One region of the Shinella sp. WSC3-e genome, then DNA from elsewhere that is predicted to be linked to it. Evidence: riboswitches for the same ligand, from Rfam matches in the RefSeq annotation. Region 1 holds a riboswitch; each other region holds the start of a gene.
What was found. A riboswitch is a leader RNA that binds a small molecule or an ion and turns the genes downstream of it on or off. The one in region 1 is predicted to bind cobalamin.
Positions count from the first base shown of each region.

Region 1 (4,869 bases):
GCGTCAACGGCTATGATGGCTTATCAACGGTTTCGTGACGGCCGACGGGAACGGGACGGTCCTGCCGATCGACCGCGACCATGACGAAACGGCCGTTCGCGGTGCATGTGCGGGTCCCGCTCGTCAGGTCTTCCGACCAGAGCTCGACCGCGACGGTCATCGACGTACGCCCGACGCGGGCCACGGTGGCCACCGTATCCACGATCAACCCCACGGCGACCGGCGCACGGAAATCGACCCGTTCGGAGGCGGCAAGCACCGTGATGCACCGGCCGTGGCGCGTGGCGGCGACGAAGGCGGCCTTGGTCATGGCGGCGAGTGCCTCGCCGCCGAACATGCGGCCGGAACTGTTCGCCTGGTCGGCGAAAACGATATCGCTCGTGCATGCCCCGTGGCTGGGCGGCTCCCGCATGTCCGCCAGCGACGGAAGGCACCAGCCCGGCGTCTTGCCTTCCGGAACGGCCACCATGCTGAAGCTGCCGCGCGTGCACAGCCGCCGTTCGCCGCTGACGAGGCCTTCGGCGACCATCTCCACCTCCACCGTCATCGATGTGCGGCCGACACGCGAGACGCGCGCCACAAGCTCGACCAGCTCCCCGACGCGCGCGGGGGCCTGGAAATCGACGCGATCGACGGATGCCGTCACGAAGGGCACGCGCCCGTGGCGGGTCGCGGCGATGAAGGCGATGCGGTCCATCAGCGCCAGCCCGGCGCCGCCGAACAGCGTGCCGTGATGGTTGGTATCCCCCGGGAAGACAAGATCGACGAGACGGCTGGGCGATGCCGGGATTGCTCCCGGCATCGCAGTGTCTTCAAGCGCACGCTTCATTGCGCCGCCACCGCCGAGCCGTCTTCGCCCCGCAGGCGGCGCGCGGCCTCCACCATGTTGACGAGCGCCGGCCTGACCTCCTCCCACTTGCGCGTCTTGAGCCCGCAGTCGGGATTGATCCAGAGCTGGCGGTCCTCGAGACGCCGCCGGGCGAGCGACAGGAGATCGGTCATCTCCTCCACGTCGGGCACGCGCGGCGAGTGGATGTCGTAGACGCCCGGGCCGATTTCGTTCGGATACTGGAAGTTCCTGAAGGCATCGAGCAGCTCCATCTTCGAACGCGAGGTCTCGATGGAGATGACGTCGGCATCCATGGCGGCGATCGCCGCGATGATGTCGTTGAACTCCGAATAGCACATGTGGGTGTGGATCTGGGTTTCGTCGGAGACCCCGGAGGAGCAAAGGCGGAAGGATTCGACTGCCCAATCCAGATAGTGCTGCCAGTCCTTGTGGCGAAGCGGCAGGCCTTCCCGGAGAGCCGCCTCGTCGATCTGGATCATCTTCGCACCAGCCTTCTCCAAATCCACGACCTCATCGCGGATGGCGAGCGCGATCTGGCGGCACGTCGCGCTCCGGAGGATATCATCCCGCACGAACGACCAGTTGAGGATGGTCACCGGTCCGGTCAGCATGCCCTTCACCGGCTTGGCGGTGAGCGACTGGGAATATTGCCACCAGCGCACGGTCATCGGGTTCGGCCGCGAGACGTCGCCGAAGATGATCGGTGGGCGCACGTAACGCGAACCGTAGCTCTGCACCCAGGCATGCTGCGTGAAGGCGAAGCCCGAAAGCTGCTCGCCGAAATACTGCACCATGTCGTTGCGCTCGAACTCGCCGTGAACAAGCACGTCGAGCCCGATCTCCTCCTGCCAGCGGATGGCCGCCGCCGTTTCCTGCTGGAGGAAGGCTTCGTAGTCCTTGTAGCTGAGCGTGCCCCTGGCATGGGCGGAACGGGCCTTGCGAACGTCACCGGTCTGCGGGAACGAGCCGATCGTCGTGGTCGGGAAGAGCGGCAGCTTGATCGTTTCCGCCTGGACCTGCCGGCGCGCCTCAAAGGCGTGCTTGCGGGCCTTCATGCCGGCGTCGATGCCGGCAATGCGCCCCTGCACGAGCGGGTCGGTCACTTTCGGCGAGGATGCACGGGCGGCGATAGCCTGCGAGGCGCTGTCGATGGCGTGCCGGACGGCATCCCTGCCCTGCGCAAGCCCCTTGCCGAGCGTTGAGAGCTCGCCGAGCTTCTGCGTGGCGAAGGACAGCCAGGACTTCAGATCGGGATCGAGTGCCGTTTCCAGTTCAAGGTCGATCGGGACATGGAGGAGCGAGCACGAGGCCGCGACCTCCACCAATTCGCCACCACGCCCTTCCACGAGCGGGGCCAGCCGGTCGAGAATGGCGGCGAGGTTCGCCCGCCAGATGTTGCGCCCGTCAACGACGCCGAGCGACAGGACCTGCCCGGGGCGAACGGCGCTTGCGACCGCGTCGAGCTGTTCGGGCGCGCGGGCAAGATCGATGTGCAGGCCGGCCACCGGCAGCACGGCCGCTGCATCGAGATTGTCCGCAAGCGCGCCGAAATAGGTCGTCAGCATGACCTTCAGGCCGGGCGCGGCCTTGGCCAGCGCCTCATAGGCCAGCTTGAAGGCATGGCGCTCGCCCTCCGTCAGATCGAGCGCCAGGATCGGCTCGTCAACCTGCACCCAGTCGGCGCCCGCAGCGCCCAGGCGGCGGAAGAGTTCTTCGTAGACCGGGAGCAGCCGCGTCAGGAGGTCGAGCGGCTTGAAGGTCGAGGGCCGCGCCTTGGCGAGCTTGAGGAACGTGACCGGGCCGAGCACCACCGGGCGCGTGTGGATGCCGAGGGCCTTGGCTTCCAGGAAGTGAGCGACGGGCTTCTGCGTGGTCAGCCTGAAGACCTGGTCTTCCGCGACTTCCGGAACCATGTAGTGGTAGTTGGTGTCGAACCACTTCGTCATTTCCAGCGCCGGAACCCCGTGGCCGTGACGGGCGTGGCCGCAATCCGCATGGCCGTCGCCCTGGCTGCCGCGCGCCATGGCGAAATAGAGGGACAGCGGCACCTCCCCGCCATCCCACCCATAAACATGCGGAATGGCGCCGACCATGACGGCCGTGTCCAGAACGTGATCGTAGAAGGAGAAATCGTTGGAGGGGATCCGCGTGATCCCGTGTTCCTGCTGAAGCTTCCAGTGTTCGGCACGCAGCGTCTTCGCCGTTTCGATAAGTTCGGTGTCCGGGATCCTGCCGGACCAGAAGGCTTCGAGCGCAAACTTCAGCTCGCGGTGGCGGCCGATGCGCGGAAAGCCCAGAGAAGCGGTCGCAAGAGATTGATGTGACATTGTCATACCCCATTGGTTTCTGGGGGCATGGGTAAAGCGGACGCGTGCAGGCCCGCCGTCTTGACGGGCAGGTGCAGCAACCACCGGGACACCCCGCCCGTGGACGTTATTTCGTCTTGGCAGGTCTCCTGGCTCACGGGTCATCGCCGCTGTCCGTCTTCCCAAGGCTCTCGCCTCAGTGACATTGCTGGACAGCGGCTCGCCGCTCACAGTTGCGGGGGCAGCCCCGGCATTGCCGAACGATCGGCGCACCGGATTCCCTCTTAGCCCTGAAGCGGACATACCGCCCCAGGGAACCACGACGCGACGACTTCACGCCATCACGGACAGATTGTCAATATACATAAAGAAATCTTTATATCTTTATTTATCTGGTTGCTCCGAAATTCTCAGGGGCGGCCGATCTCGTCGAGATACCAGTCGATGTAGCGCAGCTCGTTATGTTCCATCGGCGCGATGGGGCCGGGCACGAAATAGTGCGATTGCACCCCGCGCGCCGTATGCTCGATGATCGCCTTGTCCTCCGCCGTCGTGACCTTCCAGAGCCAGGTCAGCTTCGCGAGGTCGTAGTCCCTGCCTTCCTCCGCCTTGCCGTCGACGAGCCAGATCAGTTCCATCTCGCAGCTTTCCGCCGTCTTCGGAATGAAGCGGTAGATCATGCCATGGTCCGGATAGCAGACGAGGAAGGTCGTGCCGCCGAGATGGATGGAGGTGACGCCGCCGTCGAAACCGGTGAAGCGCCCCATCAGCGGCGCGACCGCCCTGCCGTCCTCGCTGCCGCTCTCCACACCCTCATAGAGCGCGTAGCGGAAGGCGTGGATCGCCTCGCGGCCTTCGCGCGAGGTCTGCCAGTGATTGCCCGAGCCGACCTCGATGCCGAGGGCGCAGGTGCGCTGCTCCATCGCGGCATTCATCGCCTCGATCATGTGCAGCGGCTGCTCCAGCGCATGGGTCTGCGAATATTCGGGGTGCGCGGGACCGCAATGATAGCATTCGACGTAGTTTTCGACGGCGAGCTTCCAGTTGGCGGCAACCGGGTAGCTTTCGCGGTGGGCAACCTTGGCGCTTCCCCAGCCATACTGGCCACAGGTCGCATGCAGGAGGTGCTCGACCTCGGAAAACGCCAGCGGCACCTCGGCGAAGGAGATGAAGATCAGGCCTTCCACGACGCGGACATGCAGCGTCTTCAGCCCATGGTCCTCCCGCCTGAAATCCTTCGGCATCAGGCGCGCGGCGCGCAGGCTGCCATCATTGCCATAGGTCCAGGCGTGATAGGGACAGACGAAGACCCGCGCATTGCCCTTCGGCTTCGTGCAGACCTCCGCGCCGCGATGGCGGCAGACATTGAGCATGGCATGGATCGAGCCACCCGGCGCGCGGGTGACGATGACCTGCTCGGTATCGATGCGGAAGACCTCGAAGTCGTTCACGTCGGGGATGACGCTCTCGTGGGCGATGCAGTGCCAGTGGCGCCGGAAGATGCGCTCCATGTCGCGCCGGTAGATTTCCGGATCATGGTAGAATGGGCGGGCGAGACCATGGCCCGGCCGGTGCCCGGCAACAAGCCGGTCGATGAAATCAGCAGTTTTGTCGATTAAGGCTTCCGCGGTCGTTACCATGCTCGTTTCCCATAAATACCGGCTTTTGATCAGTATTCAGGGATGGAAGAACTAAAACAAGATCAATGGCTTG
Region 1 is NZ_OZ000532.1:301,201-306,069, forward strand. Features, by position in the region: gene AABF56_RS28110 (acyl-CoA thioesterase) at 11-802, opposite strand; gene metE (5-methyltetrahydropteroyltriglutamate--homocysteine S-methyltransferase) at 826-3,177, opposite strand; cobalamin riboswitch at 3,279-3,493, opposite strand; gene AABF56_RS28120 (aromatic ring-hydroxylating oxygenase subunit alpha) at 3,567-4,796, opposite strand.

Region 2 (8,799 bases), on a different replicon from region 1:
CTACAAGATGCAGGTCTATGCCATTTCGCGCTGGCGCAACGCACATGTGCCGCCGGGCGCGCTCGGGCCGACGGGAGAGGTGATCCCGAAGAACATCATCGACAAGGCACCGTCCGCGGAACTGCGCCCCAACCAGACCGACCAGGATTCGCTGCCGCCCTATCCGGTGCTCGACGACATCCTCGAATGCCTGGTGGAGCTGGAGATGAGCACCGAGGAGATCGTCGCCCGCGGGCATGACGCGGCGACCGTGCACCGCATCGAGCACCTGCTCTACATCGCCGAATACAAGCGCCGCCAGTCCGCCCCGGGCGTGAAGATCACCAAGAAGAATTTCGGCCGCGACCGGCGCTACCCGATCACCAACCGCTATCGCGACCGGGGGTAGGGCGTGGACGCGCCGGCCGCTCGCCCGGCCTTCACCGAGGAGGAAATCCGGCTGATCCGGCTGTGGTCGCTGAGCGACCTTTCGGCCGGTCGGCAGCTTTCGGCGCAGATCGCCTATTTCGCGACGCCGGCGGTTTTCGGCCTCTACGGCCTTGCGACCGGCGGCCTCGTCGTCCTCGGCGTCGCCTTCCTCTCCATCCTGCTTCTCCTCGCCTGGGGTTTCGTCACCACCTGGCGCGACCAGCGCAACCTCGTCCTGATGCAGTCGATCTGCCGGAAACTCTCGGCGGGCGAGGAGAGGGAGCCGACGGGCTTCCCAGATCCGGCCAGCCGGAGTTAAGTTTTCGCTCACCAGCCCGCTTAAGCGAATTTTGCCGTCTGTCAGCTAACCTTCGTTCAACAAAGCCGGGCAAACCGGCGGGGGACAGGCAGGGAAACAATGACGGGCAAGGCGCAAGGGGGCCGCGCGACGCGGCGACGCGGGGTTGGTTTGGCGATCCGCACGGCGGCGGTGATGATCGTCCTGCTCTTCGGGGCCGCCAATTATCTCGTGCTCGACTATGCGATCGAGCGGGCCGACAGCTTTGTTGCCGAGACGGAGCGCACGCTGGTACGCAACGAGTTCAGCCACCAGATCGACCAGGTGGTGCAGTACCAGAGCCAGATTTCCTTCTGGGACAAGACCTTCGACGAACTGAAGGACGGCATGCCGGGCGATGCCTTCGTGCGTGACCAGATCCGCGACTGGATGTGGGCCGACTTCGGGTTCTCCTGGATGATCTTCACCACGCCGGGCGGCGAGAAGGTGCTCGGCGTCCATCGCGGCGACAAGGTCTCCGAACGCAAGGCACGCGAGAAGCTGCACTGGGTGAGCGACCTCACGCTGAAGGCGGAGCGGGCCTACCGGGAGGCGCTGTCGCCCGACCGCGGCGGCTGGCAGGTCGAGGGCGCCAAGGAAGATCCCGACCTCCTGACGCCGGCGCTGCCGCAAATCCACGTCTCCGGCATGCGCCTCATCGACCGGGTCATGAGTATCGTCGTCGTGCAGGCGGTCATTCCGAAGTCGCTCTACATTCCCGCAAGCCGGATGCAGCCGACGCTGCTGATCACGGTCAAGCCCGTCTCGCAGAAGATGCTTCTGAACACCGAGCGGCGGCTCGGCGTGCACGATCTCGGCTTCACGCCCATCGTGACGCAGGAGCCGGGGCTGGTGATGACGCCGGTCGGCGCCGACACCTACAATCCGATGGTCGCCTCCTGGCGGCCGAACATGCCGGGCACCTTCGTGTGGAAATCGGCGCTGCCGCAGATCGCGATGTTCGTGCTGGTCTTTGCCGGCGTCATGCTCTTCGTCACGCTGCGCTTTTCCGCGCTCGTCAAGGCGCTGCAGCGCAGCGAGGCGCAGAACGCCTTCCTCGCGCGGCACGATCCGCTGACGGGACTGAAGAACCGCAGCGGCTTCGACGAGGAGGTGCGCCGCGCGATCCGCAAGGGCGAGGCTAGGCCCTTCTCGATCCTCGCGCTCGACCTCGACCGGTTCAAGGCCGTCAACGACCGGTACGGCCATGCGGCGGGCGATGCGGTGCTGCAGACCGTCGCCCGGCGCTTTTCCGAGCGTATCGGCACGCTCGGCTCGGTGGCGCGCCTCGGTGGCGACGAGTTTTCCGTGCTGCTCACCGGCGCCTTCAGCCGGGAGGCGCTCCTCGATCTCGCCGAGAGCCTCGTGCGGGATGCGCAGACGCCGATCGCGCATGACGGGCAGCTTCTGGCAATCGGCGGCAGCGCCGGCATCGCCCAGTTCCCCGACCATGGCGGCAGCCTGCATGACGTGATGGTGATGGCGGATGCCGCGCTCTATGCGGCCAAGAATGGCGGGCGCAACCGCGCCGTCCATGCGGGCGATATGGGCCGCGACGCGGTTGCCGAGGCCGGCACGGCGCGCGCGGCTTGAGGCCGCTTGTGCTGAAGCTCCCTAGCGCCTTGTTTCCACAGGTTTTCTGGTCAGGGGTCTCTCACATCGCGGCTGACCTTCGGCAAAGGCAATCGGGCCAGCTCGCTTCGGCCTCCAGAAATGAGTTGAGAAACAGTTGGATAGAGGCTTTGCTTGCTGAAGTGAGTCAGGTGCCTGTCGGCTTCTTGCGGTTCGCCGGGAAGCGTCGGCCGGTTTGCGAGGGAGGCATGGCATGAGCGAGGGTGCGCGGCTGGACGGCAAGATCGCCGTCGTCACGGGAGGAACGCAGGGACTGGGCGCGACGATCGCCCGGCTCTTTGCCGAGCGGGGCGCGGCGGGCCTCGTCATCTGCGGACGCAATGCCGCCAAGGGCGAGGCGAAGGCGAAGGAGATCTCCGGCGCGACGGGCGTGGCGACGCTCTATGTGAAGGCCGATCTCGGCGCGGTCGAGGATGCGCGCGCGGTCATTGCCGCCTGCGACGAGGCTTTCGGCCGCGTGGATGCGCTGGTCAATGCCGCGGCCATCACCGACCGCGGCACGATCCTCGATACGAGCCCCGAGCTCTTCGACCGCATGTTCGCGGTCAATGTGCGTGCGCCGTTCTTCCTGATGCAGGAGGCAATCAAGGTGATGCGGCGCGAGAAGACCGAGGGCACCATCGTCAATATCGGCTCGATGTCGGCCAAGGCCGGCCAGCCCTTCATTTCCGCCTATTGCGCCTCCAAGGGCGCGCTGGAGACGCTGACCAAGAACACGGCCTATGCCGTGCTGCGCAACCGCATCCGTGTCAACGGCCTCAATATCGGCTGGATGGCCTCGGAGGGCGAGGACCGCATCCAGCGCGAATTCCACGGCGCGGCCGACGACTGGCTGGCCAAGGCCGAGGCAAGCCAGCCCTTCGGGCGGCTCGTCGATCCGGCCGAGGTGGCGCGGGCCTGCGCCTATCTCTCCTCGCCGGAATCCGGCCTGATGACCGGCTCGGTGATCTGCTTCGACCAGTCGGTCTGGGGCGCCTATGACGGCTCGCCCCATCCGGAGGCACCGCTCTGAGGCGCAGACGCGGCGACATGTGGCGCGGACGGGCTTGATCGCGCCCGCGCGTCGTGCGCATATCCTTCGCGTCAGGTGCCCGCTCCGGCGGGAGAATCGGGAATCCGGTGCGGGCGGAAAGCCTAGGTCCGGAACGTGCCCAACGCTGTGACGGGGATGGTCTGCGCCATGAAAGCTTGAATCGATTCAAGCTTTTGCCACTGGTTGTTCAACCGGGAAGGCAGGCGTCGGCCGCGTGACCCGAAGTCAGAAGACCGGCCTGGCACGATAGACCGAACCGCGCGGACGGCGGCAGGTCGTGACGCATTGTTGGGGAGATGACGATGCGAAGCGAACCCTTGGACCCTCTGGTCCGGGCGGGCGCCTTTTCCCGCGAGGAAAGGCAGGCCGTCTACCGTGCCATCGAAACGCGCCGCGACGTGCGCGACCAGTTCCTGCCCGATCCGCTGCCGGACGATCTCGTCGGCCGCCTGCTGCAGGCCGCCCACAACGCCCCGTCCGTCGGCTTCATGCAGCCGTGGAACTTCCTGCTGGTGCGTGGCGCTGAGACACGGCTGGCGGTGCATGCGGCCTTCCTGAAGGCCAATGGCGAGGCGGCGGCGATGTTCGAAAGGGAGCGGCAGGCGCAGTATCGCGCGCTGAAGCTCGAGGGCATCCTGAAGGCGCCGCTGTCGATCTGCGTCACCTGCGATCCGACTCGCGGCGGCGCGGTGGTGCTCGGCCGCACGCACAATCCGCGCATGGATGTTTATTCCACGGTCTGCGCCGTGCAGAACCTGTGGCTGGCGGCGCGGGCGGAAGGCGTGGGCGTCGGCTGGGTCAGCATCTTCCACGACAGCGACATCCGTTCGATCCTCGGCATCCCCGAGCATGTGGAGATCGTTGCCTGGCTCTGCGTCGGCTTCGTCGACCGGCTCTATGGCGAGCCGGAACTGGCGGTGAAGGGATGGCGGCAGCGCCTGCCGCTGGAAGAGCTGGTATTCGAGGAGCGCTGGCCGGGGGAGGGCGTCAGTTGACGCCGGCATCCACCGGGCGGCCGAGGTCGATGGCGGATTCGTTGGCCGGCAGGAAGACCGGGCCGACCGTGCGCACCTTGCTGTTCGCCGGGTCGTAGTCGCGTTCCTCGACCTTCGCCGGCACCTTGACCGGGGTTTCCACCTTCTTGGGCAGGGTGCGGATGGTGGTGATCGAGCCGGTCTCCGCCTCGTCTCCCGCGCCGGCGCGGGCCGTCTCGCCCTCGCCCTTCAGCGCTTTCTCGCGCTTGATCATCTCCTGGTAATAGGCAGAAAGATTGCAGCCGCAGGTGCCGGGCTTGGAGAGGTCGCGCGTGCGGTAGGAGAAGGCGTTCGGCATCTCGTAATAGGGCCGGCCGGTGACGGTGGAGGTCATCTGCTCGGTTTCCTGGCCGCTGGTCATCGACTGGTAGAACAATTCCGTCTCGGTCTGCGGGCACATCATCGCGCAGACCTTCTGGTCACGCCGGAAGTCGAGCGGCGTCGCGCCGGAGGAGATCGGGAAGAAACCGCCGTCGCAGGTGCGCACGCAGACGGTGCGCAGGTTGCCATGGCCGTTGCTGCCGCCTTGCGTGCGCAGTTGCAGGCGCTCGCTGCCTTCCGGTGCGGTGCCGAGCGGCAGGGTGCGCCTGTCGTCGAGCGTGCGCAGCGTTTCCGTCGCCGCGACCGGCATGACCCTTGCCTCGTCGCCGCAGCCATTGCTTTCCAGGAGGGCGGTGAGGCGGTTGCGCTTGCCCTGCGAGGACGTGCCGCCGGCAAATTCGCGGCGCTTCTTGTCGAGGATTTCGAGGTTGCGCACCATCTTGCCGATGACCGTCGCGAGCGTGCCGCAGGCCTCGGCATTCGCGCCGCCGATGACGATGATGCTGCCGCTCGAGCAGCCGAGACGGCGCTGGTCGCTCCTGGCCTTGCGCAGCTGGATGTTCTGGCGGGCGATGGCGCCGGCATATTTGCGGGCGCTTGCGGTGTCGACCACCACCTTGGGCAGGTTGGCAAGCTCCGCCTGAAGCCGCTCGCACACGCCCGCCGCCGCCGTGCCGCCCGAAAAGGCGAGCGTCAGCCCGGTCGCAATGGCAAGGAGGAGGCGGACAGACCCTTTCAAATCATCGATCCCGTGAATGTGGATGGGCCGCGATCGGCCGCACGTACGGCCCTATCATAGGCCGTGGCGGGGGAAGCGCAACGCGCTCCCGGATTTGTGATTAACGCCGGTCATAAAATATGAGTTGCGTATTCATCTTTTTGGCCGTGCCCCGCAATTGATCTCCCCTGGGCCTTGGTGTAGCACTCTCGTCAAACTCAACAGCCGGTCTGCGCCCTTGCCGCGCAACCGCCCCTGGCGGAAACCGGCCCTTGCAGGCAGGTCATCATGCGCATTTCGTCCATCTTGCTCAGCCCCTGGTACGCGCTCCAGCTCGCGTCCGGCGCAAAATCCTTCGCGGACAATCCCATCATCGGCAGCAAATGGCTGAACCGGAGGGGCCTGCACGAAAAGCGCGTCTCGCTCGCCATGCGCATGGCCGCCTGGCGCCGCAGGAAGCTGGAGAACCTCGTCGCCCCGGAATACCGCCGGCAATATGCCGAGAACGGGTTCGTGAAGATCGAGAACTTCCTGTCGCCGGAGGTCTTCGAGGCGGTCACCCGCGAGATCGCCGAGCGGGATTTCGAGCGCTACGACATGCTGCAGGGCGATACCGTCACGCGCCGCGCGATCATCGACGACAGCGACCTCGAAAGCCTGCCGGGCTTCAAGGCGGCGCGCAACGACCCGCGCATCACAAACCTCCTGCGCTACGTCTCGTCCCATGCCGGCCAGCCGCTGCTCGTCGTGCAGGTGGTGATGGCGCTGCCGTCCGTCGTCACGCAGGGCTCGACCGATCCGCAGACCGCGCTGCACAGCGACACGTTCCAGCCGACGGCCAAGGCATGGCTCTTCCTGCGCGATGTCGGCGAGGAGGACGGTCCGTTCGCCTATGTGCCGGGCTCGCACGAGATGACGCCGCAGCGCCTTGCCTGGGAGCGCCGCATCAGCGAGAATGCCGATGCGATCGAGAACAAGTATTCCGCGCGCGGCTCGCTGCGCATCATGCCGGACGAGCTGACGGCGCTGGGCTATGGCCAGCCGGTCAAGATGACGGTGAAGGCGAACACCCTGGTGGTCGCCGACACCCACGGCTTCCATGCCCGCAGCCCGAGCTACAAGACGACGACGCGCATCGAGATCTACGGCTCGCTGCGCCGCAACCCCTTCCTGCCGTTCACCGGCCTGCACATCGCCTCGCTGCCCTTCATCGCATCCGGCATGAACCGGCTGATCATCTCCGCCATGGGTTTTCGCGCAAAGCTCGGCCTCAAGGGCTCGCCCTGGAAGGATGCCGGCCAGGGCAAGGCCGATGAGTGGTCGAAGCGGCTGAAGCAGCCCTCGGCCTGAGCCTCAAGACCGGACGACCCGGCCGCCGCTCTTGCAACGCGGCCGGTTCGTCCCTAGATTTCCGGCAACGCAATGCCGACCGGATGGTGCACCATGGATTTCAACCCGACCGCAAACCGACTTCGTTTTGTCCTCGGGGAAATCCGTATCCATGCCGCATTCCATCACCCTCTCGAAAATCCGGTGGTCCACGCCTGACGGCCACGCCCTCCTTTCCGATCTCGACCTGACCTTCGGCGCCGAGCGCGCCGGGCTCATCGGCCGCAACGGCGTCGGCAAGACGACGCTGCTGAAGCTCGTGGCCGGCGCGCTGGTGCCGCAGGCCGGCAGCGTCACCGTGAACGGCACGCTCGGGCTCCTGCGCCAGAGCGTGCAGGTCACCCCGCAGGAAACCGTCGCCAGCCTGTTCGGCATCGCCGGGGCGCTCGACCTGCTTTCCCGCGCCGCGCGCGGGGAGGCGGATGCCGACGCCCTTGCCGATGCGGACTGGACGCTGGAGGCGCGGCTTGCCGCCGCACTTGCCCGCGTCGGGCTGGAGGCGGAGCCGCAGACGCCGCTTGCCGCCCTTTCCGGCGGACAGCGCACCCGTGCGGCGCTCGCCGCCCTCATCTTCAGCGAGCCCGACTTCCTGCTGCTCGACGAGCCGACGAACAATCTCGACCGCGACGGGCGGCAGGCGGTCATCGATCTCCTTGCCGGCTGGCGGGCGGGGGCGATCGTCGTCAGCCACGACCGCGCGCTGCTGGAGACCATGGATGCCATCGTCGAGCTGACGACGCTCGGCGCGACCCGCTATGGCGGCAACTGGAGCGCCTATCGCGAACGCAAGGCGCTGGAGCTTGCCGCCGCCCATCGCGACCTTGCGGATGCGGAAAAACATGCCGCCGAGGTGGCGCGCACCATGCAGGTCGTCGCCGAGCGCAAGGCGCGCAAGGACAGCGCCGGCCGCCGCAAGAGGGCGCGCGGCGACATTCCGCGCATCATGCTGGGCGCCATGAAGGAGCGCAGCGAGCTGACGGGCGGCGCGAATGCGCGGCTTGCCGAGGACCGGCAGGTGCAGGCGGGCGAGGCGGTGGCGGCGGCGCGCGAGCGCATCGAGATCCTCCAGCCGCTGACCGTCGCCGTACCGCCGACGCATCTTTCCGCCGGCAGGACGGTGCTCCGGATGGACGGCGTCACCGCCGGCTACCGGGCGGATCACCCGGTCATCCGCGACCTGTCCTTCACCATGACCGGGCCGGAGCGGGTGGCCGTGACGGGGCCGAACGGTTCGGGCAAGACGACCTTGCTGGCGCTCGTCACCGGCGCGCTCGCCCCCTGGCGGGGCAGCGTGCGCCTCCTTGCGGACGCCGCCATGCTCGACCAGAAGGTGAGCCTGCTCGATCCGGCCCTGTCGATCCGCGACAATTTTCGCCGGATCAATCCCGAGGCCGGCGAGAATGCCTGCCGGGCGGCGCTGGCGCGCTTCATGTTCCGCGCGGATGCCGCCCTGCAGGCCACCGGCAGCCTTTCGGGCGGGCAGCTGTTGCGCACCGGCCTTGCCTGCGTGCTCGGCGGAGACACGCCGCCGGCGCTGCTGATCCTCGACGAGCCGACGAACCATCTGGACATCGATTCGATCGAGGCGGTGGAGGCGGGGCTGCGGGCCTATGACGGCGCGCTCCTCGTCGTCAGCCACGACGAGGCGTTTCTTGCGGCGATCGGCATGACGCGCCGGCTGGCGCTTTCGGCGATATGAGATGATGCCGGGCCGCCGCCCATTCCTCCGTCAGGCCGGTTCTCACTCGGCCATCCACGCCGCACCCGGAGCGTGGATCCTCGGGGCAAGCCCGAGGATGACGAAGGCGTGCGGGGGAAGGCCTTGCAGTCCTCAACCCGGTCTCGAGTCGCGTTCCGCCTAGCTCCGGCCGAAACGCGCGATGACTTCGGCAAGCGGCACGTGGCCCTTGAAGGCGCCTGAGCCGGC
Region 2 is NZ_OZ000530.1:1,729,980-1,738,778, reverse strand. Features, by position in the region: gene AABF56_RS08790 (NAD+ synthase) at 1-388, shown strand, start outside; gene AABF56_RS08785 (hypothetical protein) at 392-727, shown strand; gene AABF56_RS08780 (sensor domain-containing diguanylate cyclase) at 878-2,338, shown strand; gene AABF56_RS08775 (SDR family oxidoreductase) at 2,571-3,389, shown strand; cobalamin riboswitch at 3,446-3,666, shown strand; gene bluB (5,6-dimethylbenzimidazole synthase) at 3,713-4,405, shown strand; gene AABF56_RS08765 (DUF2865 domain-containing protein) at 4,398-5,504, opposite strand; gene AABF56_RS08760 (phytanoyl-CoA dioxygenase family protein) at 5,772-6,833, shown strand; gene AABF56_RS08755 (ABC-F family ATP-binding cassette domain-containing protein) at 6,985-8,571, shown strand; gene AABF56_RS08750 (glutathione S-transferase family protein) at 8,731-8,799, opposite strand, start outside.
Region 2: it holds a riboswitch for cobalamin, as region 1 does, so the genes downstream of both, bluB (5,6-dimethylbenzimidazole synthase) here and metE (5-methyltetrahydropteroyltriglutamate--homocysteine S-methyltransferase) in region 1, are expected to answer to the same signal.

Region 3 (8,799 bases), on a different replicon from region 1:
GATGAGTTTGGCGTGGCGGGCGGTGCGCTCGATATAGGTATCCACCGACATCGGATGGGAGAGCGTGGCGAGGCTGGCGAGCCGCAGCCGCGTTTGCGTGTCGCGCGCGCGATGGGCGGCGGCGATGGCGGCAAGCTCCGTGTCGGCGGCGGAAAGGAAGAGGATGTCGCCCGGCGTCTGGCCAAGGTCGATCGCCTCGCGGCCGTCGGCAATGGTTCCCTTCTGCGCTAGGAGGAGGTGCATGCAGCGCCTCCGCTTTGCCGGCAGGGCAATCGCATATGGATGGAAAACGTTGCCCCCCCCCCTTCTCCCCGGTGGGGAGAAGGGGAGAGCGGCAACGTCGAACGCCATATGCGATTGCCCTGCCCTTGCCGGCGTGCCGGGAGGGCGGATCCTCGGGTCGAGCCCGAGGATGACGACAGGAGGAAGGGGCAGTGGACAACAGCCGCGGTTGTCCCTGCCGCGCCGATCGATAGGCTCTGCGGCCTCTCCTCCCCTCCGTCATCCTCGGGCTCGACCCGAGGATCCACCGGCACGGCACGCCCACAAAGGCCAAACCGTACCTGAAACGCCGAAGGGAGGGACTGCCGCACGCTCATGCCGAAACTCACACCGCCGCGGCGATGGCCGCGCGCACGGCGGCTTCGTCCATGTCGTGCAGGCCGATGACGACGAGGCGGGTGCCGCGGGCCTCGCCCGGGGCCCAGGCGCGCTCGAAATAGTGGTCGACGCGGCTGCCGACGGCCTGGACGAGCAGGCGCAGCGGCTTGCCGGGCACGTCGGCGAAGCCCTTGAGGCGCAGCACGTCGTGTTCGGCGATCACGCCCTTGAGGCGCTCGATGAAGGCGGCCGGCTCGGCGATGGCGGGCAGCTCGACGACGAAGCTGTCGAATTCGTCGTGGTCGTGCTCCTCGCCGTTCTCGTGCTCCAGCTCGTGGTGCGACTTGCGGTTGGCGATGTCGTCCTCCGTGCCGACGCCGAGGCCGAGCAGCACGGCGGCGGCGACCTCGCCGTTCTTCGCCTCGATCATCGAGGGCTTGCGGGCGGTGCGGGAGGCGACCTCGTCACGCACCGACTTCAGGCCTTCGGCATCGATCAGGTCGGTCTTGTTGAGCACGATGAGGTCGGCGGCGGTGAGCTGGTCCTCGAAAAGCTCTTCCAGCGGGCTCTCGTGATCGAGGTTCTCGTCTTCGACACGCAGCGCATCCACCTTGTCGTGGTCGTCGGCAAAACGGCCGGCGGCGACGGCGGCGCTGTCGACCACGGTGATGACGCCGTCGACCGTCACCTGCGTCTTGATCTCGGGCCAGTTGAAGGCCGCGACGAGCGGCTGCGGCAGGGCAAGGCCCGAGGTCTCGATGACGATGTGGTCCGGACGGTTCTCCCGCTCCAGGAGCTTCGTCATGGTGGGGATGAAATCGTCGGCGACGGTGCAGCAGATGCAGCCGTTGGTGAGCTCGATGATGTCGTCCTCACTGCAGGCCTCCGCGCCGCAGCCCTTCAGCACGTCGCCGTCCACGCCGAGATCGCCGAACTCGTTGATGATGAGCGCGATGCGTTTTCCGCCCGCATTCTGCAGGAGGTTGCGGATCATCGTCGTCTTGCCCGCGCCGAGGAAGCCGGTGATGACGGTGGCGGGGATCTTCTGTTGCAGCATGGCTCAACCCTTCATTTTCAGCGGCAGTCCGGCCGCGACAAAATAGACTTCAGGCACGAGGGCGGCGACCTTCTGGTGCAGCCGCCCGGCATGATCGCGGAATTCGCGCGCCATGCGATTGTCAGGCACGATGCCGAGGCCGACCTCGTTGGAGACGAGGACGATGCGGCCGGGCGCCTGCCGGATGGCCTCCAGGAGGCTGGAGGATTCGGCGGCGATGTCCCGCTCTTCCAGCATCAGGTTCGTCACCCACAGCGTCAGGCAGTCGACGAGCACGGCCCGGTCGGCCCGCGCCACGTCCCTTATGCGCGCGGCGAGCGCCAGCGGCTCCTCATGGGTCTGCCAGCCGTCGCCGCGATCCTCCCGGTGCCGCGCGATGCGCGCGCGCATCTCGTCGTCGAAGGCGCGGCCGGTGGCGATATAATGACGCGAGAGGCCGGTCTCGGCGACCAGCCTCTCGGCAAAAGCGGATTTTCCGGAACGCGCACCGCCCAGAACCAGGACGGCTCCGGGCGATGTCGATGTCATGTCAGGCAGCCTTGGCGATCTTCTCGTTGGCAAAGCCGAGCGAGAGGCCGAGCACGATCCAGAAGAACAGGGTCGTGGCCAGGGCGGCGACGGCGAATTCCGCGCCGAGCACGGCCGGAACGTTGCTGGAGATGTCGCCCGGCTGCGGCGCGCCATAGACCTGCGGCGCCGCGATCAGAACGATGCCGATGACCTTGGCGACGATGTTCTGCTTGAGGAACAACAGGTAGAGGCCGGCCGCCGAAAGGATGACGGTCGCGATCCACCAGACCTGGCGGTCGCCGAGATCGGCGGCGGGGAAGCCCGGAAGCTCCGGCGGCAGGCCGATGGCCGGCAGCATGTGCACGGCAAGCCACCCCGCCGCGCCCCAGAGCGCGCCGTTCGCCACCGTGATCGGATGGCCGGAAACGAGGCTGAAGCCGGCGAGCAGCAGGCCGAAGCCGGCGCCGGTGACGAGGTTGGCGAGCAGCGTGCCGGAGAACCGGCTCATGCCGAACATGATGCCGCCCTCCTCGTGATCCTCGCCCTCATGGGCATAGGCGACGGAAACCGGCGAAAGCGCCGAGGCGACGTCCAGGATGACGGCGCCGAGCGAGGAATGGTCCTGCGTCTGTGCGGCGCCCTCCGTACCGGTGCTGGGCGTGGTGCCTTCCGCGGCGGGCGCGGCTTCGTCGCCGCCCTCGAATTCCTCGGCATGCAGGATGAGCGGAACGACCCGGGCCTCCTGGGCGGCCGTCATCAGCACGCCGGAGAACAGCCCGGCCACCAGGGCGGCCAGGAGATAACGAACGATCATGTCGAAAACTCCTTAGTGGCAGGGAAAGCCGTAGGAGTGACGCGTATCGTGGGCCGTGTCATGCAGCACGGCGGAATTCGCAAGGCCCGCGCCGAACACCAGGAAGGCGCCGAGCAGGAGAGCGAAAACGCCGGCGACGAGACGGTCGTTGGCGGAAAGGGTAACAGAAGACGTAGTCGAAACAGCCATGACAACCTCCGTGCAGGCGGCGGGGAAACCTCCCCAGGTCGGACGAAATGTCCTTCGCATTGGCTGGCAGGTCTCCTGGCTCGCAGCGTCCGGCGTTGAAAAACGCCTGCGGGTCGCCCTCGCCTTCCCAGGCTCCGGCATCGCGAAAAGGCGGACGATTCGTAGAGAAAGAGGCGTCCAACCCCTGCTGATCGCGATGCCACCCAGTGGCTTTTCCGGCTGGTTGTCACGGCGCGGGTCGAAGGCACCATTGCCCCGTTCCGCGCAGATCCTCCCGTCCGGATGGGCGTCCCTCGCCACTCTACAGTCGCGGGGTCGGCCGTGATTGCAGCGCCCTGGTTGGGTCCGCCGCGTCACATTCCCATTTACTCCCCGATCCGTTTCCGGATCCGGGAACCATCCAATATCCCGGATGATTATGCTTCCGCCCCTGGGAAGTCAATCGACCGGCAGCGTCATCACCTGTGCTGAAACCGCCGTCCGGCCGTCGCGATCTCAATAGCCGGGGATGATCACCACGCCACCGCCGCCATTGTAATAGCCGTCGTCGCGGTAGTAGCGCTCGTAATAGCCGTCGACCGGGCCTTCGAGCACGTCGTAGTCCTGCTGGTAGCGGCGCTGGCGATTCTGCCGGGCCTCGGCATATTGCGCGGCCTGCCGGAGGGCGCGGTACTGCTGGCGGGAGAGGTAACCGTCGGCACGGTAGCCGGACGCCCCCTGCCAGGCGGCGATCGCGGCGCGGGTGCGCGAACCGAAAACGCCGTCGACGCCATAGGTGTTGAAGCCGAGCATGCTCAGCCAGCGCTGCGCCTGCACGCGGGTCGAACGATCCATATAGGCCTCGCGGCGGTCGACGACCGGCTGCTCGGCCTTCCGCTCAGTCTCCACGGTGGCCGTTTCGCTTTCCTGCTTCGGCTTGGCCGCCTGCCGGGCCGTGTCTGCCAGCGCCGCAAGGCGCTCGCGCGCATCGGCGACGAAACGGCCGTCCGGATATGCATCGAGATAGGCGCGGAAGGCCTTTTCCGAACCGTCGAGCACGGCCTTCTGGAAGGTCTCCTCCTCGCGTTTCGCCGCATCGTCGGCGCGCTCGACGGCAAGGCCGCGGTTCTTCGTGTCCGCGTCCTGCGCTTCGTTTTCGCGGGCGGCGGTGTCGTTCGCCTGCGCAGCCCGTTCGGCGGCGGCCGCTTCCTCGGCGCGTTTTTCGGCTTCCTCGGCAAGGCGGGCCGCCTCGGCGGCCTTGGCCTCGGCGTCGGCAGCGGCCTTCGCGGCTTCCGCCTTCAACCGTTCCACCTCGGCGGCCTTTTCCGCCGCAAGCTTGCGGGCAGCGGCGGCCTCCTCTTCAATCCGCGCCTTCTCGGCCGCGGCAGCCTTTTCCGCCTCGACGCGCCGGGCCTCGGCCTCGCGCCGGGCAGCGGCTTCCTCTTCCGCACGCGCCTTTTCCGTAGCGGCGGCCTCTTCGGCCTTCTGGCGCTCGGCCTCGGCCTTCAGGCGGGCGGCTTCCTCCGCCCTGGCCTTCTCGGCGGCGGCCGCGGCCTCCGCCTTCAGCCGCTCGGCCTCGGCGGCCTGCGCCTCGGCGAGCTTGCGGGCGGCCGCTTCCTTCTCTTCCGCCTCCGCCTTTAGGCGCGCGGCCTCTTCGGCGCGGGCCTTTTCCGCCGCGGCGGCTTCCGCGCGCGCCTTCTCCTCGGCCGCAGCCTTTTCCTCGGCAAGCTTGCGCGCCGCGGCAGCCTCTTCCGCCTTCTTCGCGTCGGCTTCCGCCTTCAGCCGCACGGCCTCTGCGTCGGCCTTGGCTTTTTCGGCTTCCGCCGCTTTCTGCGCATCCTCTTCGGCCTTCAGGCGCGCGGCTTCCGCCTCGGCCTTGGCCTTTTCGGCCTCCGCCACTTTTCGCGCCTCTTCCTCGGCCTTCACACGCGCCGCTTCCGCATCCGCCTTGGCTTTCTCGGCCTCCGCGATCTTGCGGGCCTCTTCTTCAGCCTTGGCCTTTTCCGCGGCAGCCTGTTCCTCAGCCTTCGCCTTTTCGGCGGCCGCCGCCGCGTCGGCCTTGGCCTTGGCATCCGCCTCGGCCTGCTCGGAGGCGCCCGTCGCCGGCTTCGCCTTGGCGGTGGCCTGCAGTTCGGCGATGCGCAGGCGCGCCATGGAGGCGAAGGTGCCGTTCGGATATTGCTTCAGGTAGCCTTCATACTGCGCGACATCGCTGCCGGCGGAGACCTTCTGCCAGAGCGAGAACTCCTCTTCCCAGCGTTTGCCGGCGCTGCCGGCCTCCTTGCCGGTCGCAGCCTGGGCAAAGGCGACCGCCGGCTGGCCGGCGAGCGACAGCCCGACGATGCCGGCGATGCCGAGCCGCACCAGAACGGAGCGTGCGAGAGGTCCAGAACCCATATATCCCACCCTTTCGGATCGCGCGAAGGCGCCAGCGCCCGGCGATCCCGGGCGGATTTCCGTCACTCCTCGCACCGAATTCTGGCGCAACTTTGGTGCGGCAGGCCGGCAGCGGAAGAACCCGATGGCTGAACGTTTCAGAAGGCCGGTTTAATCAGCCCGGGCTAAAAGGCCGTCGAGCCAGCGCGGGTCGAGAACCGCCTCCAGCTCCGCCGCCACGCCGTCGAGCGCTGCATCGACGCTCGCCCGGTAATCGAAGCCGCCGCCCTTGATGCCGAAATCGGCAAGCAGCCCGGCGCGGTAGGCGTCGCTCGACAGAAGACCGTGCAGATAGGTGCCCATCACCCGCCCGTCGGACGAGATCGCGCCGTCCGGCCGGCCGTCGATGCTGACGGGGGGACGCAGCGTGTCCGGCCCGGTGGTGCGGCCGAGATGGATCTCATAGCCTTCGAGCGGCACGTCATATTGCAGGGAGCGGGCCGTGCTGTTGCGCACGGTCTTTTCCGGCGCCATCTCGGTCTCGACCGCCAGCAGGCCGAGCCCCTCGACCTCCCGCTCGCTGCCCTCGATGCCGAGCGGGTCGGTGACGCGGCTGCCGAGCATCTGGTAGCCGCCGCAGATGCCGATGACCCGGCCGCCGCGGCGGCGGTGCAGGGCAAGGTCGCGGTCCCAGCCGGCGGCACGGAATTCGTGGAGATCCGCAATGGTGGACTTGGAGCCCGGCAGGACGACAAGGCCGGCATCGGCCGGAAGCCGCTCGCCCGGCCGCACGAAGACGAGGTCCACCTCCGGCTCGGCCTTCAGCGGGTCGAGGTCGTCGAAATTGGCGATGCGCGAGAGGACCGGCACGGCGACCTTCAGCGCGCCGCCCCCACCCCTGGCGAGCCGCTCCAGCACCACCGAATCCTCGGCCGGCAGGCGCGCCGCCTCTCTCAGCCACGGCACGACGCCGAAACAGGGCCAGCCGGTGAAGCGGGCGATCTCGGCAATGCCGCTGTCGAACAGCGTCACATCGCCCCGGAACTTGTTGATGAGATAGCCGGCGACCATGCGCCGGTCCTCTTCCGGCAGGATGGCGTGGGTGCCGACCAGCGAGGCGATGACGCCGCCGCGGTCGATGTCGCCGACGAGCACGACCGGCACGCCGGCGCGCGTGGCAAAACCCATATTGGCGATGTCCCCGGCCCGGAGGTTGATTTCCGCCGGCGAGCCCGCGCCCTCGACGACGACGAGATCGGCGCCGTCCGCGATCGTCTCGAAGCTTTCCATGACGGCGCCCATCAGCTTCGGCTTCAGCGCCTGGTAGTCGCGCCCCTTCGCCTGGCCGAACACCCTGCCCTGCACGATGATCTGGCTGCCGACGTCCGATTGCGGCTTCAGGAGCACCGGGTTCATGTGCACGGAGGACGGCACGCGGGCGGCCAGCGACTGCAGCCACTGGGCCCGGCCGATCTCGCCGCCATCGGCCGAGACGGCGGCATTGTTCGACATGTTCTGCGGCTTGAAGGGGCGCACCTTCAGCCCGCGATTGGCGGCAATGCGGCAGAGCCCCGCCACCAATACCGTTTTTCCGACATCCGAGCCGGTGCCCTGGAGCATGATCGTTCTGGTCATGCGGCCCTCGTAGCATTCCCGTTCGTTACCGAAAAGCCCTGACTTACCGCAATCTTGCCGCAATCTTCGCGCCGCCGGCGCCGCTTTTTCCCGGAAGGTCGCCATGCGCCGCGAGCATGGCTGTCATGCTGTTCTTTTTGCGACATATCGCGCCGTGAACGACCATGGCTTTCCGTCCGGAGAACGCCTATATCAACGCCATCACACAGCCGAGGCGCGTGGCTTCGGGTTTCAAGGACAAAGACAATGCTGTTCATCTTCAGCAAGCCGAACTTCGTACAGATCGCCTGGAACGGCGAAGCCCCCCAGAGCCAGTCCCGCGTGCGCAACGTCGTCATGGACGCGCCGCTCGGCCCGCTCGGCTTCATCCGCACGCGCAACGTCGGCTGATCCTTCGAGCGCGACGTCAGGTCCCGCTCGTATCCAGCGCCGTCTCTCTCCGGGAGGCGGCGTTTTTTATTGCCTTTCGCAGCCCTGAAACGGCGAAAGCCGTGCATCCCTTCCGGTGATGCACGGCTTGCCAAAATACGCATGGCGGCGTCCGACAAGAACGCGTCGGAGCCCAGGCACCCCGGTACGCAATACCTTTCCGGAGCAGGCGGCGGTGTCCCCCGCCGTGAAAGAACCAATAGCGGCACATCCTTACCGGACCGTTATCGGAAGCTTAAGCAAAGGTGAATCACGAACTTTTTTGAAAATTTTTGCGATAATTGATCGAAGGCCCGAAGCGGCGCATTCGGGACAGGATTTGTCCGCTTTCAGCGACCATCGCACCCGCCCTCGCGAATTGCACCCTGATCATTTGCCCTGATGCGAGCAAACGCCCATTTTTTCCACCGCAAGGTTGCTGGAATTTCAGCCTTTCGGCGCTCCGGGACAACCCAGCGGCCATGGCCTGGCCGCACAGGAGGTTGATTTCTCTATGAGAACCCGTAGGCTGCCCTTGTGACGCACGAAGATAGGTCGCCGGTGACAGGGTTCCGCCGGCAAACCAGAAAAAGGCTCGGCGTCGCTGCAGCAGGGGGATTGGCTCGCCTCACCTGGCATCGGATCCCCGTGGCTGTCGCAAAACTTTCGGGCAGTCGGGACAACGCAGTAGCCTGCGCTGCCTTCCGGGTTGATCGCTGCATCCAAGACTGGGAGGTCTTAATCCATGAAGAAGCTCCTTGCTTCAACCATCCTTGCTGCCGGCCTTTACGGCTTTGCCGGTTCTGCCCAGGCGGCAGATTGCGGCGAGGTCTCGATCGCCGAGATGAACTGGGCCTCGGCGGGCGTTGCCGCGCATGTCGACAAGCTCATCCTCGAAAACGGCTATGGCTGCACCGTCACGCTGGTGACCGGCGACACGATGCCGACCTTCACCTCCATGAACGAGAAGGGCGAGCCGGACGTCGCGCCCGAAATGTGGGTCAACGCCGTGCGCACGCCGCTCGACGCGGCGATCGCCGAAGGCCGCCTGATCCAGCTCGCGCCGCTGCTTTCGGAAGGCGGCGTCGAGGGCTGGTGGATCCCGAAATTCCTCGCCGACGCGCATCCCGACATCAAGACCGTGCAGGACGCGCTGAAGCATCCGGAACTCTTCCCCGCGCCGGAAGACTCCTCCAAGGGCGCCGTGCACAATTGCCCCTCGGGCTGGAAC
Region 3 is NZ_OZ000530.1:1,859,651-1,868,449, forward strand. Features, by position in the region: gene cobN (cobaltochelatase subunit CobN) at 1-243, opposite strand, end outside; gene cobW (cobalamin biosynthesis protein CobW) at 608-1,657, opposite strand; gene cobU (bifunctional adenosylcobinamide kinase/adenosylcobinamide-phosphate guanylyltransferase) at 1,661-2,185, opposite strand; gene AABF56_RS09355 (CbtA family protein) at 2,187-2,981, opposite strand; gene AABF56_RS09360 (CbtB domain-containing protein) at 2,994-3,170, opposite strand; cobalamin riboswitch at 3,219-3,586, opposite strand; gene AABF56_RS09365 (peptidoglycan-binding domain-containing protein) at 3,666-5,546, opposite strand; gene AABF56_RS09370 (cobyric acid synthase) at 5,697-7,160, opposite strand; gene AABF56_RS09375 (hypothetical protein) at 7,407-7,550, shown strand; gene AABF56_RS09380 (ABC transporter substrate-binding protein) at 8,314-8,799, shown strand, end outside.
Region 3: it holds a riboswitch for cobalamin, as region 1 does, so the genes downstream of both, AABF56_RS09360 (CbtB domain-containing protein) here and metE (5-methyltetrahydropteroyltriglutamate--homocysteine S-methyltransferase) in region 1, are expected to answer to the same signal.

Region 4 (8,799 bases), on a different replicon from region 1:
GTCGCTCGACGAGATCGAGGCGGAATATCTGCGCGCCGCGGCGGCGGGCGAGGATGTGGCGCGGCTGCATTCCGGCGATCTCTCGGTCTGGAGCGCCGTCGCCGAGCAGATCCGCCGGCTGGAAAAGCACGGGCTCGCCTATACGCTGACGCCGGGCGTGCCCTCCTTTGCCGCTGCCGCCGCCGCGCTCGGCCGCGAGCTCACCATTCCCGCCGTCGCGCAGAGCCTCGTGCTCACCCGGGTCTCCGGCCGCGCCTCGCCGATGCCGAACCGCGAGACGCTTGAGAATTTCGGCGCGACGGGGGCGACGCTGGCGATCCATCTTGCCATCCACGCGCTGGACAAGGTCGTCCTGGACCTGACGCCGCTCTATGGCGCGGATTGCCCGGTGGCGATCGTGGTCAAGGCCTCCTGGCCCGATGAGCGCGTGGTGCGCGGCACGCTGGCCGATATCGTGGCGAAGGTCGCCGAGGAGCCGATCGAGCGCACGGCGCTGATCTTCGTCGGCCGCTCGCTTGGCGCGGAGGATTTTTGCGAAAGCTCGCTCTATGACCCCGCCTACCAGCGCCGGTTCCGGGGACGCGACGGGCTTTAGGCCAATAGGGCTTCGAAGGCGAGCGAGGCCCTTGAGCGGTAGCGCTCCTTGTGGCGGAGCAGGCGGAAGGCGCGTTCCGGCAGGTCGAAGGCGATGCGGGCCATGCGGCCGGCGGCAAGGTCGTCCTCCACGACGAATTCGGAGACCGCCGTCAGCGCCTGGCCGGCGAGCACGGCGCTGCGCACGGCTTCGTTGGAAGGCAGGGAGAGCGCGATGTCGAGTGCCTCCTCGGGCAACGCCGCCGTCAGGGCGCGCCGCGTGCCCGAGCCCGGCTCGCGCAGCACCCAGCGGGCGGCGGCCAGATCCTCCGCATCGATGCCGGGCTTGCCGGCGAGCGGATGGTCCGATGGCGCGACGATGACCACCCGGTCGCGCGCAATGATGCGCTGGGCGAGGGCAGGGTGGTCGATTTCGCCTTCGACGAAACCGAGCTCCGCCCGTCCGTCGAGAACCGCCTCGGCAGCCTCATCGGTATTGCCGCCGGTCAGGCGGATATCGATCGCCGGATAGGCGTCGCGGAAATGCATGAGACGCGGCGGCAGCCAGTAGCCGGCGACGGTCTGGCTGGCGGCGAGCGTCAGCGTGCCGCGTTTCAGGCCGCCGATCTCGGTGAGGAAGAGGTCCGCACTGCCCGCCCGTGCCAGCGTCGCCCGCGCCTCCGGCAGGAAGGCCTCACCCGTCTCGGTCAGCTCGATCCGCCGCCCCGTGCGGTGGAACAGCGCGATGCCGTAGCGCTCCTCCAGCACGCGGATCGCCGAGCTGACGGCCGAGGGGGTGAGGTTCAGCGCGTCGGCGGCCTTCGTCAGGTGCTCCCGTTCCGCCACGGCGACGAAGATCCGGAGCTGTTCCAGCGTCATCATCTGTTCGATCCAGTCGAATGAAATGTCCGATATTTACCGATGGATCGAATAGGTTTTCAAGCGCATCGTCCGCGCATGGAAAATTCACCTAACAAAGCAGCAATCCTTGGAATTCGCGTACTTCTGCCCGGCGTGCTCCTGTCCGGCTTCGTGTCGGGCCTCGCGGTGCTCGCCGAACGGCTGGAAATACGGCTTGCCGGCGGGGCGTGGATCGAGGCGCTCGTGCTGGCGATCCTCCTCGGCGCCGCCTGTCGGCTGCTGCTGAGGCGGCCGGCTGTGTTCGATCCCGGCATCGCCTTCTCCGCGAAATACTTCCTCGAGATCGCGATCGTACTTCTCGGCGCGGGCGTCAGCGCCACGGCGATCGCCGGCATGGGCTGGCCGCTGATCGGGGCGATCGCGGCGGTGGTGGGCGTGGTGCTCCTGGCAAGCTATGCCATCGGGCGCGGCCTCGGCCTCTCCCGCACCGTCGCGCTGCTGGTCGCCTGCGGCAATTCGATCTGCGGCAATTCCGCGATCGCCGCGACGGCGCCGGTCATTCGCGCCGATGCGGAGGACGTCGCCTCCTCCATCGCCTTCACCGCCGTTCTCGGCATGGTCACGGTGCTGCTGCTGCCGGTGCTGGTGCCGCTGCTCGGCCTGTCGGCGACGGGCTACGGCGTGATGGCGGGCATGACGGTCTATGCGGTGCCGCAGGTGCTGGCGGCCACCGCCCCGGTCTCCGCGCTCAGCATCCAGATCGGCACCTTCGTCAAGCTCGTGCGCGTGCTGATGCTGGGGCCGGTGATCTTCCTCCTGTCGCTTGCCGCGGGAAAGGAGAGCGGCCGTCGTCCGGCGCTGCACCGGCTGGTGCCGTGGTTCATCCTCGGCTTCCTCGCCATGCTCGCCGCGCGCAGCTTCGGGGTGATCGATGCGGGGCTTGCCGAAGGCTTGGCGCGTGCCGCGACCGTGCTGACGATCCTCTCCATGGCCGCCCTCGGGCTCGGCATCGACCTCAGGCGCGTGATGCGGGCAGGCCCGCGGGTGACGGCCGCGGTCGTCCTGTCGCTCGGCGTGCTGGTCGTCGTGAGCTACGGAATGGTCGTGCTTTTGAACCTTGCGACGGCCTGAGGAAGCTCAGGCCGCGTTTTCCCGCGCGGTCACCGGCACATAGTTGAGCACCGGGCCGAGCCAGCGCTCCACCTCCGTGACGGCCATGCCCTTGCGGCGGGCATAGTCCTCCACCTGGTCCCGCTCCACCTTGGCGACGCCGAAATAGTAGCTTTCCGGCGAGGCGATGTAGAGGCCGGAGACGGAGGAGCCGGGCCACATCGCATAGCTTTCGGTGAGCTCGACGCCGATTTCCGTCTCGGCATCGAGCAGGCGGAAGAGCGTCGTCTTTTCCGTATGATCCGGCTGGGCGGGGTAACCCGGCGCGGGGCGGATGCCGGCATAGGGCTCGCCGATGAGGTCGGTGGGCGAGAAGGTTTCCTCCGCATAGCCCCAGAGCTCCTTGCGCACATATTCGTGCATGCGCTCGGCGAAGGCCTCGGCGAAGCGGTCGGCGAGCGCCTTGACGAGGATCGAGTTGTAGTCGTCGTTCGCCCGCTCGAAGCGTTCGGCAATGGCGATCTCGCCGATGCCGGCCGTCACGACGAAACCGCCGAGATAGTCGTGCTTGCCGCTGTCGAGCGGCGCGACGAAATCGGAGAGCGCCACGTTCGGCCGCCCGTCGCGCTTGGAAAGCTGCTGGCGCAGCGTGAAGAAGGTGGCAAGTTCCTTGCTCCGCGTCTCGTCGGTGAAGAGGCGGATGTCGTCGCCGACTGTGCCGGCCGGCCAGAAGCCGACGACGGCCTTCGGCGTGAACCATTTTTCCGAAATGATCTTCTCCAGCATCGCCTGGGCATCGGCAAAGAGCTGGCGGGCGGCAGGCCCCTGCTTCTCGTCGTCGAGGATCTTCGGATAGACGCCCTTCAGCTCCCAAGTCTGGAAGAACGGGGTCCAGTCGATATAGCCGGCAAGCTCCGCCAGGTCCCAGTCCTGGAAGACGCGGGTGCCGAGGAAGGAGGGCGTCTTCGGCTCATAGGCGGACCAGTCCGCCCTGAAGGCGTTGTCGCGGGCCCTGGCGATCGGCAGGCGCTGCTTTTCCGCCTCGCTGCGCGCATGCGCATCGGCGACCTTGCGATATTCGGCTTCCAGCGTCTCGACATAGCCGGACTTCATCTCCGGCGACAGCAGGGAGCTGACCACCCCGACGGCGCGGCTGGCGTCGGTGACGTAGACCGCCTGGCCGCGGTCGTAGCGCGGATGGATCTTCACCGCCGTGTGCACACGGCTCGTCGTCGCCCCGCCGATGAGGAGCGGGATGTCGAAGCCTTCGCGCTCCATCTCCGCGGCGACATGCACCATCTCGTCGAGCGAGGGGGTGATGAGGCCGGAGAGGCCGATGATGTCGACCTTCTCCGCCCTCGCCGTCTCGAGGATCTTCGTCGCCGGCACCATGACGCCGAGGTCGATGATCTCGTAATTGTTGCAGGCGAGCACGACGCCGACGATGTTCTTGCCGATATCGTGCACGTCGCCCTTGACGGTCGCCATCAGGATCTTGCCCGCGCTCTGCCGTTCGCCGCCGCCGCCGCCATTGGCGAGCTTTTCGGCCTCCATGTAGGGCAGCAGCACGGCGACGGCCTGCTTCATCACGCGGGCGGATTTGACGACCTGCGGCAGGAACATCTTTCCGGCGCCGAAAAGGTCGCCGACGACGTTCATGCCGGCCATCAGCGGGCCTTCGATGACGTGCAGCGGGCGTTCGGCGTTCTGCCGTGCCTCCTCCGTGTCGATCTCGACGAATTCGGTGATGCCGTTGACGAGGGCGTGTTCGAGGCGCTTCTCGACGGGCCAGTCGCGCCAGGCGAGGTCGCGTTCCCTGGCTTCCTTGCCGGCCGCGCCCTTGAAGCGCTCGGCGATGTCGAGCATGCGCTCGGTGGCGGTGCCGCCGGCCTTCGGCACGCGGTTCAGCACCACGTCCTCGCAGGCTTCGCGCAGCTCAGGCTCGATCGTGTCGTAGACGGCGAGCTGGCCGGCATTGACGATGCCCATGTCCATGCCCGCCTGGATGGCGTGGTAGAGGAAGACGGCGTGCATCGCCTCGCGCACCGGCTCGTTGCCGCGGAAGGAGAAGGAAAGGTTGGAGACGCCGCCGGACACATGGACATGCGGAAGCGTCGCGGTGATCTCGGCCGTCGCCTCGATGAAGTCGACGCCGTAATTGTCGTGCTCCTCGATGCCCGTCGCGATGGCGAAGATGTTGGGGTCGAAGACGATGTCCTCCGGCGCAAGGCCGGCGACCTCGGTGAGCAGCCTGTAGGCCCGGGTGCAGATCTCCACCTTGCGTGCCTTCGTGTCGGCCTGGCCCTTCTCGTCGAAGGCCATGACGACGACGGCGGCGCCATAGGCGCGCACGAGTTTCGCATGGTGCAGGAAGGCCTCTTCGCCCTCCTTCAGCGAGATGGAATTGACCAGCGGCTTGCCCTGCACGCATTTCAGGCCCGCCTCGATCACCTCCCATTTCGACGAATCGATCATCACCGGAACGCGCGCGATGTCGGGCTCGGCGGCGATGAGGTTGAGATATTCCACCATCGCCCTCGTGGAATCGATCAGGCCCTCGTCCATGTTGATGTCGATGACCTGCGCGCCGTTCGCCACCTGGTCGCGGGCGACATCGAGCGCCGCGGCATAGTCGCCCGCCGTGATCAGCTTGCGGAACTTCGCCGAGCCGGTGACGTTGGTGCGCTCGCCGACATTCACGAAGGGGATGGCCTCGGTCAGCGTGAAGGGTTCGAGGCCCGAGAGGCGCATGTGGCGCGGGATGTCGGGGATTTCGCGTGGCGCGTGGCGCGCGGCGGCCGCGGCGATGGCACGGATATGGTCCGGCGTCGAGCCGCAGCAGCCGCCGACGATGTTGACGAGGCCATCGCGCATGAAGCCCTCGATCTGCGCGGCCATTTCCTCCGGCGTCTCGTCATATTTGCCGAAGGCGTTCGGCAGGCCGGCATTGGGATAGGCGCAGACGAAGGTCTGGGCGACGGACGAGATCTCCGCGAGATGGGCGCGCATGGCATTGGCGCCGAGCGCGCAGTTGAGGCCGATGGAGAAGGGCTCGGCGTGGCGCACCGAGTTCCAGAAGGCCTCGGGCGTCTGGCCGGAGAGTGTGCGGCCGGAAAGGTCGGTGATCGTGCCCGAGATCATGACGGGCAGTTCGATGCCCCTTTCCTCGAAGACCGCGCGGGTGGCGAAGATCGCCGCCTTGGCGTTCAGTGTGTCGAAGATCGTCTCGATGAGGATGATGTCGGCGCCGCCGTCGATGAGGCCGCGCACCTGGTCGGCATAGGCGATGCGCAGATCGTCGAAGGTGACGGCGCGGTAGCCGGGATTGTTGACGTCCGGCGAGATGGAGGCGGTACGGTTCGTCGGGCCGAGCGCGCCGGCGACGAACCGGCGGCGGCCGTCCTTCTCGGCGGCCCTGAGGCCGGCGCGGCGGGCAAGACGCGCGCCGTCGCGGTTGAGCTCGTAGACCATGTCCTCCATGCCGTAGTCGGCCTGGGCGATGGTCGTGGAGGAGAAGGTGTTGGTCTCGAGGATATCCGCGCCGGCGAGCGCATAGCGGTAGTGGATGTCCTCGATCGCCGCCGGCTGGGTCAGCGTCAGGAGATCGTTGTTGCCCTGCTGGTGGCACGCGCAGTCGCCGAAGCGGTCGCCGCGGAAATCCTCCTCCACCAGCTTGAGCGTCTGGATTTCCGTGCCCATGGCGCCGTCGAGCACGAGGATGCGCTCGCGCGCGGCGGCCTTGAGGGCGGCGAGGATCTCGCGTCCGTCGCGCGGCGGCAGTTCGGGGCCGAACAGGGTGTCCAGGTGCGATTTGGCCATGGCAAAGCCCTCCGGTGCAATAATCCTGCATCGGAGATCACATAAAGATATCTTTATGTCAATATGTCTTTATGCGGCCGTGATCAGTGCATCAGCCGATCCGACCCGGCCAGCGAGGCGAAAAGCGCCTTCAGGCGGGCGATATCCGGATCGACGTTTTCGTAGCGCGAAAGTTTCTGCACCTCCTTCAGCGCCTCGACGGCGAGGTCGGCGCCGCGCGGCTGCCAGAGCAGCCAGGAGATGAAGATGGATTCCGGCTTTCCGGTGCCGGCAGGACCGTCATTGGTGATGGCAAGCATTTTCTTCCCCAATCGGAAAATTGGGGGATGACCGGACGCACGCTGCTGGAACGTCGCCGCGGGGCGACAAGCAAGCGCACCACTGGGACACCCCGCCCATGGACGTTACGACTGTCAGGGCAGGTCTCCTGGCTTGCGGGTCATCGCGTCTGTCTCGCCTTCCCGGTGACATCCACCAGTGGCCTGGAGCGACAGCAGCTCGCCGTTCACAGTTGCGGGGGCAGCGCCGGTCTTGGCGCTCCTTTCGGAGCATCGCACCGGCTTCCCTCTTAGCCTCCGAGCCCAATCGACTCGGAAGACCCTGACGCCGGCAGACTGGCTTGGGCGGGGCTGCAAGTCAATGGCGGGATCGCTCATGCACAGCCCGGCACGGGCACCCGGAACTTTTGTCGGTCTCGCGCATTTGGCATCAGCCCGTCCTATGCGCCCCTTCGCCCGATACGCGGAGCGCGCGATTCACCAAAACCGCAGATGAGGGTCAATGCTGCGCCATCCGGTCCTGTTGACATGTTGCAAGTCTCTGTCCTTACGGCTAAAAAATGCCGTTTTCATGCACCACGCGGCCAGGATGCCAACCAGCGTGTCGCTTGAGCCATGTCCACCCCAGCCGCGTCGTCCGGGCGCCGTTTGGTCCCATGGCTGATCGCGGCACCGAGATGAAGCCTGCCCGCAAAAAACCGTTCGGCACAAAGGCCGTTGCCGGATGGTTCAACATGGCCGGATCCAGAATCAGAAACATGCCCCTTCACAATACGCCGCAAGCCTCCTCGCGCGACGCTGACGCCAAGCAGATCGACTATAACGATTCGATCCGCGCCACCTATCTGACGCTGGAGGAGCTGGCCGATTGCGGCGAGGCCCTGGCGCGCGACAAGAGCGCGCCGCTTCCCGGCTTCCAGCCCTTCGAATTCCGCGCCCGGCACAAGGAAAACGAGAAGGAAATCTTCCGCGTCTATCGCGCCACGGCCAAGGATGTCGAGGCGGGTGCCCAGATCACCCCGGCGGCCGAATGGCTGCTCGACAACTACTATGTCGTCGAAGAGGCGATCCAGGAGGTCCGCCGCGACTTCCCGCGCCGCTTCTATCGCCAGCTTCCGACCATCGAGATCGAAGGGCAGGTGATGCCGCGCACGCTGGCGCTCGCCTGGCTCTATGTCGCGCATACCCATAGCGGCGTCTCGCATGAGGGCCTCACCGCCTTCGTGCAGGGCTTCCAGAAGATCGACGCGCTGAAGATCGGGGAACTCTGGGCGCTGCCCTCCTTCATCCGCTTCGTGCTGCTGGAGAACCTGCGCCGCATTTCCAGCCGCGTCGAGCGCTCGCGCAAGATGCGCTTCAAGGCCAATGAGGTGGCCGACGAGCTGATCCGCCTCAACGATCCGGAAAAGTCCATCGCGCATCTCCAGACGCTGGAAAGCTTCATCGAGGACAACACCTTCGTCATCCAACTGCTCTATCGCCTGCGTGACGGCCTGCAGGCCTCCGGCGCGGTGATCCAGTGGCTGGAGCGCAAGATCGAGAGCCGCGGCAGCGACCTCGAGGAGCTGATCGTCGCGGAGAACAACCGGCTTTCCTCCGGCAATGTCACGATGAGTTCGCTCATCAAGAGCCTTCGCGCGGTGGACGACACGGAATGGCCCGTCTGGTTCGAGAGCGTCAGCCGCCTCGACGAGGCGCTCCGCCAGGGGTCCGACTACAGCGACCTCGATTTCGGCTCGCGCAACAAGTACCGCAACACGATCGAGCGTTTCGCCCGCCGCTCCGGCAAGTCCGAGCTGGAGGTGACCGAGACGGCGCTGGCGATGACGGCGGAAGACGCCGCGGCGCATGTCGAGGATCTCGACTACGAGGCCAATGTCGCCGCTTTCCTCGTCGGCAAGAAGCGCAAGCTGCTGGAAAAGCGCATCGGCTACCGGCCGTCGATCGTCCAGCGCATCGTGCGCTTCGGCCGCAAGCTCGACTGGTTCGCCATTGCCGGGCCCAACATCATCCTGACGCTTCTGGCGATGATCGCGGTCTATTATTTCCTCGATCAGCTCGATATCCCGGATGGCGCCTGGCTGATCATGCTGGTGCTCTTCGCGCTGCCGGCCTCCGAGGGCGCGACGGGCCTCTTCAACACGCTCGTCACCTTCTT
Region 4 is NZ_OZ000530.1:3,765,797-3,774,595, reverse strand. Features, by position in the region: gene cobM (precorrin-4 C(11)-methyltransferase) at 1-595, shown strand, start outside; gene AABF56_RS18520 (LysR substrate-binding domain-containing protein) at 592-1,452, opposite strand; gene AABF56_RS18515 (YeiH family protein) at 1,531-2,565, shown strand; gene metH (methionine synthase) at 2,572-6,363, opposite strand; gene AABF56_RS18505 (hypothetical protein) at 6,447-6,662, opposite strand; cobalamin riboswitch at 6,764-6,981, opposite strand; gene AABF56_RS18500 (hypothetical protein) at 7,195-7,401, opposite strand; gene AABF56_RS18495 (GH36-type glycosyl hydrolase domain-containing protein) at 7,400-8,799, shown strand, end outside.
Region 4: it holds a riboswitch for cobalamin, as region 1 does, so the genes downstream of both, AABF56_RS18505 (hypothetical protein) here and metE (5-methyltetrahydropteroyltriglutamate--homocysteine S-methyltransferase) in region 1, are expected to answer to the same signal.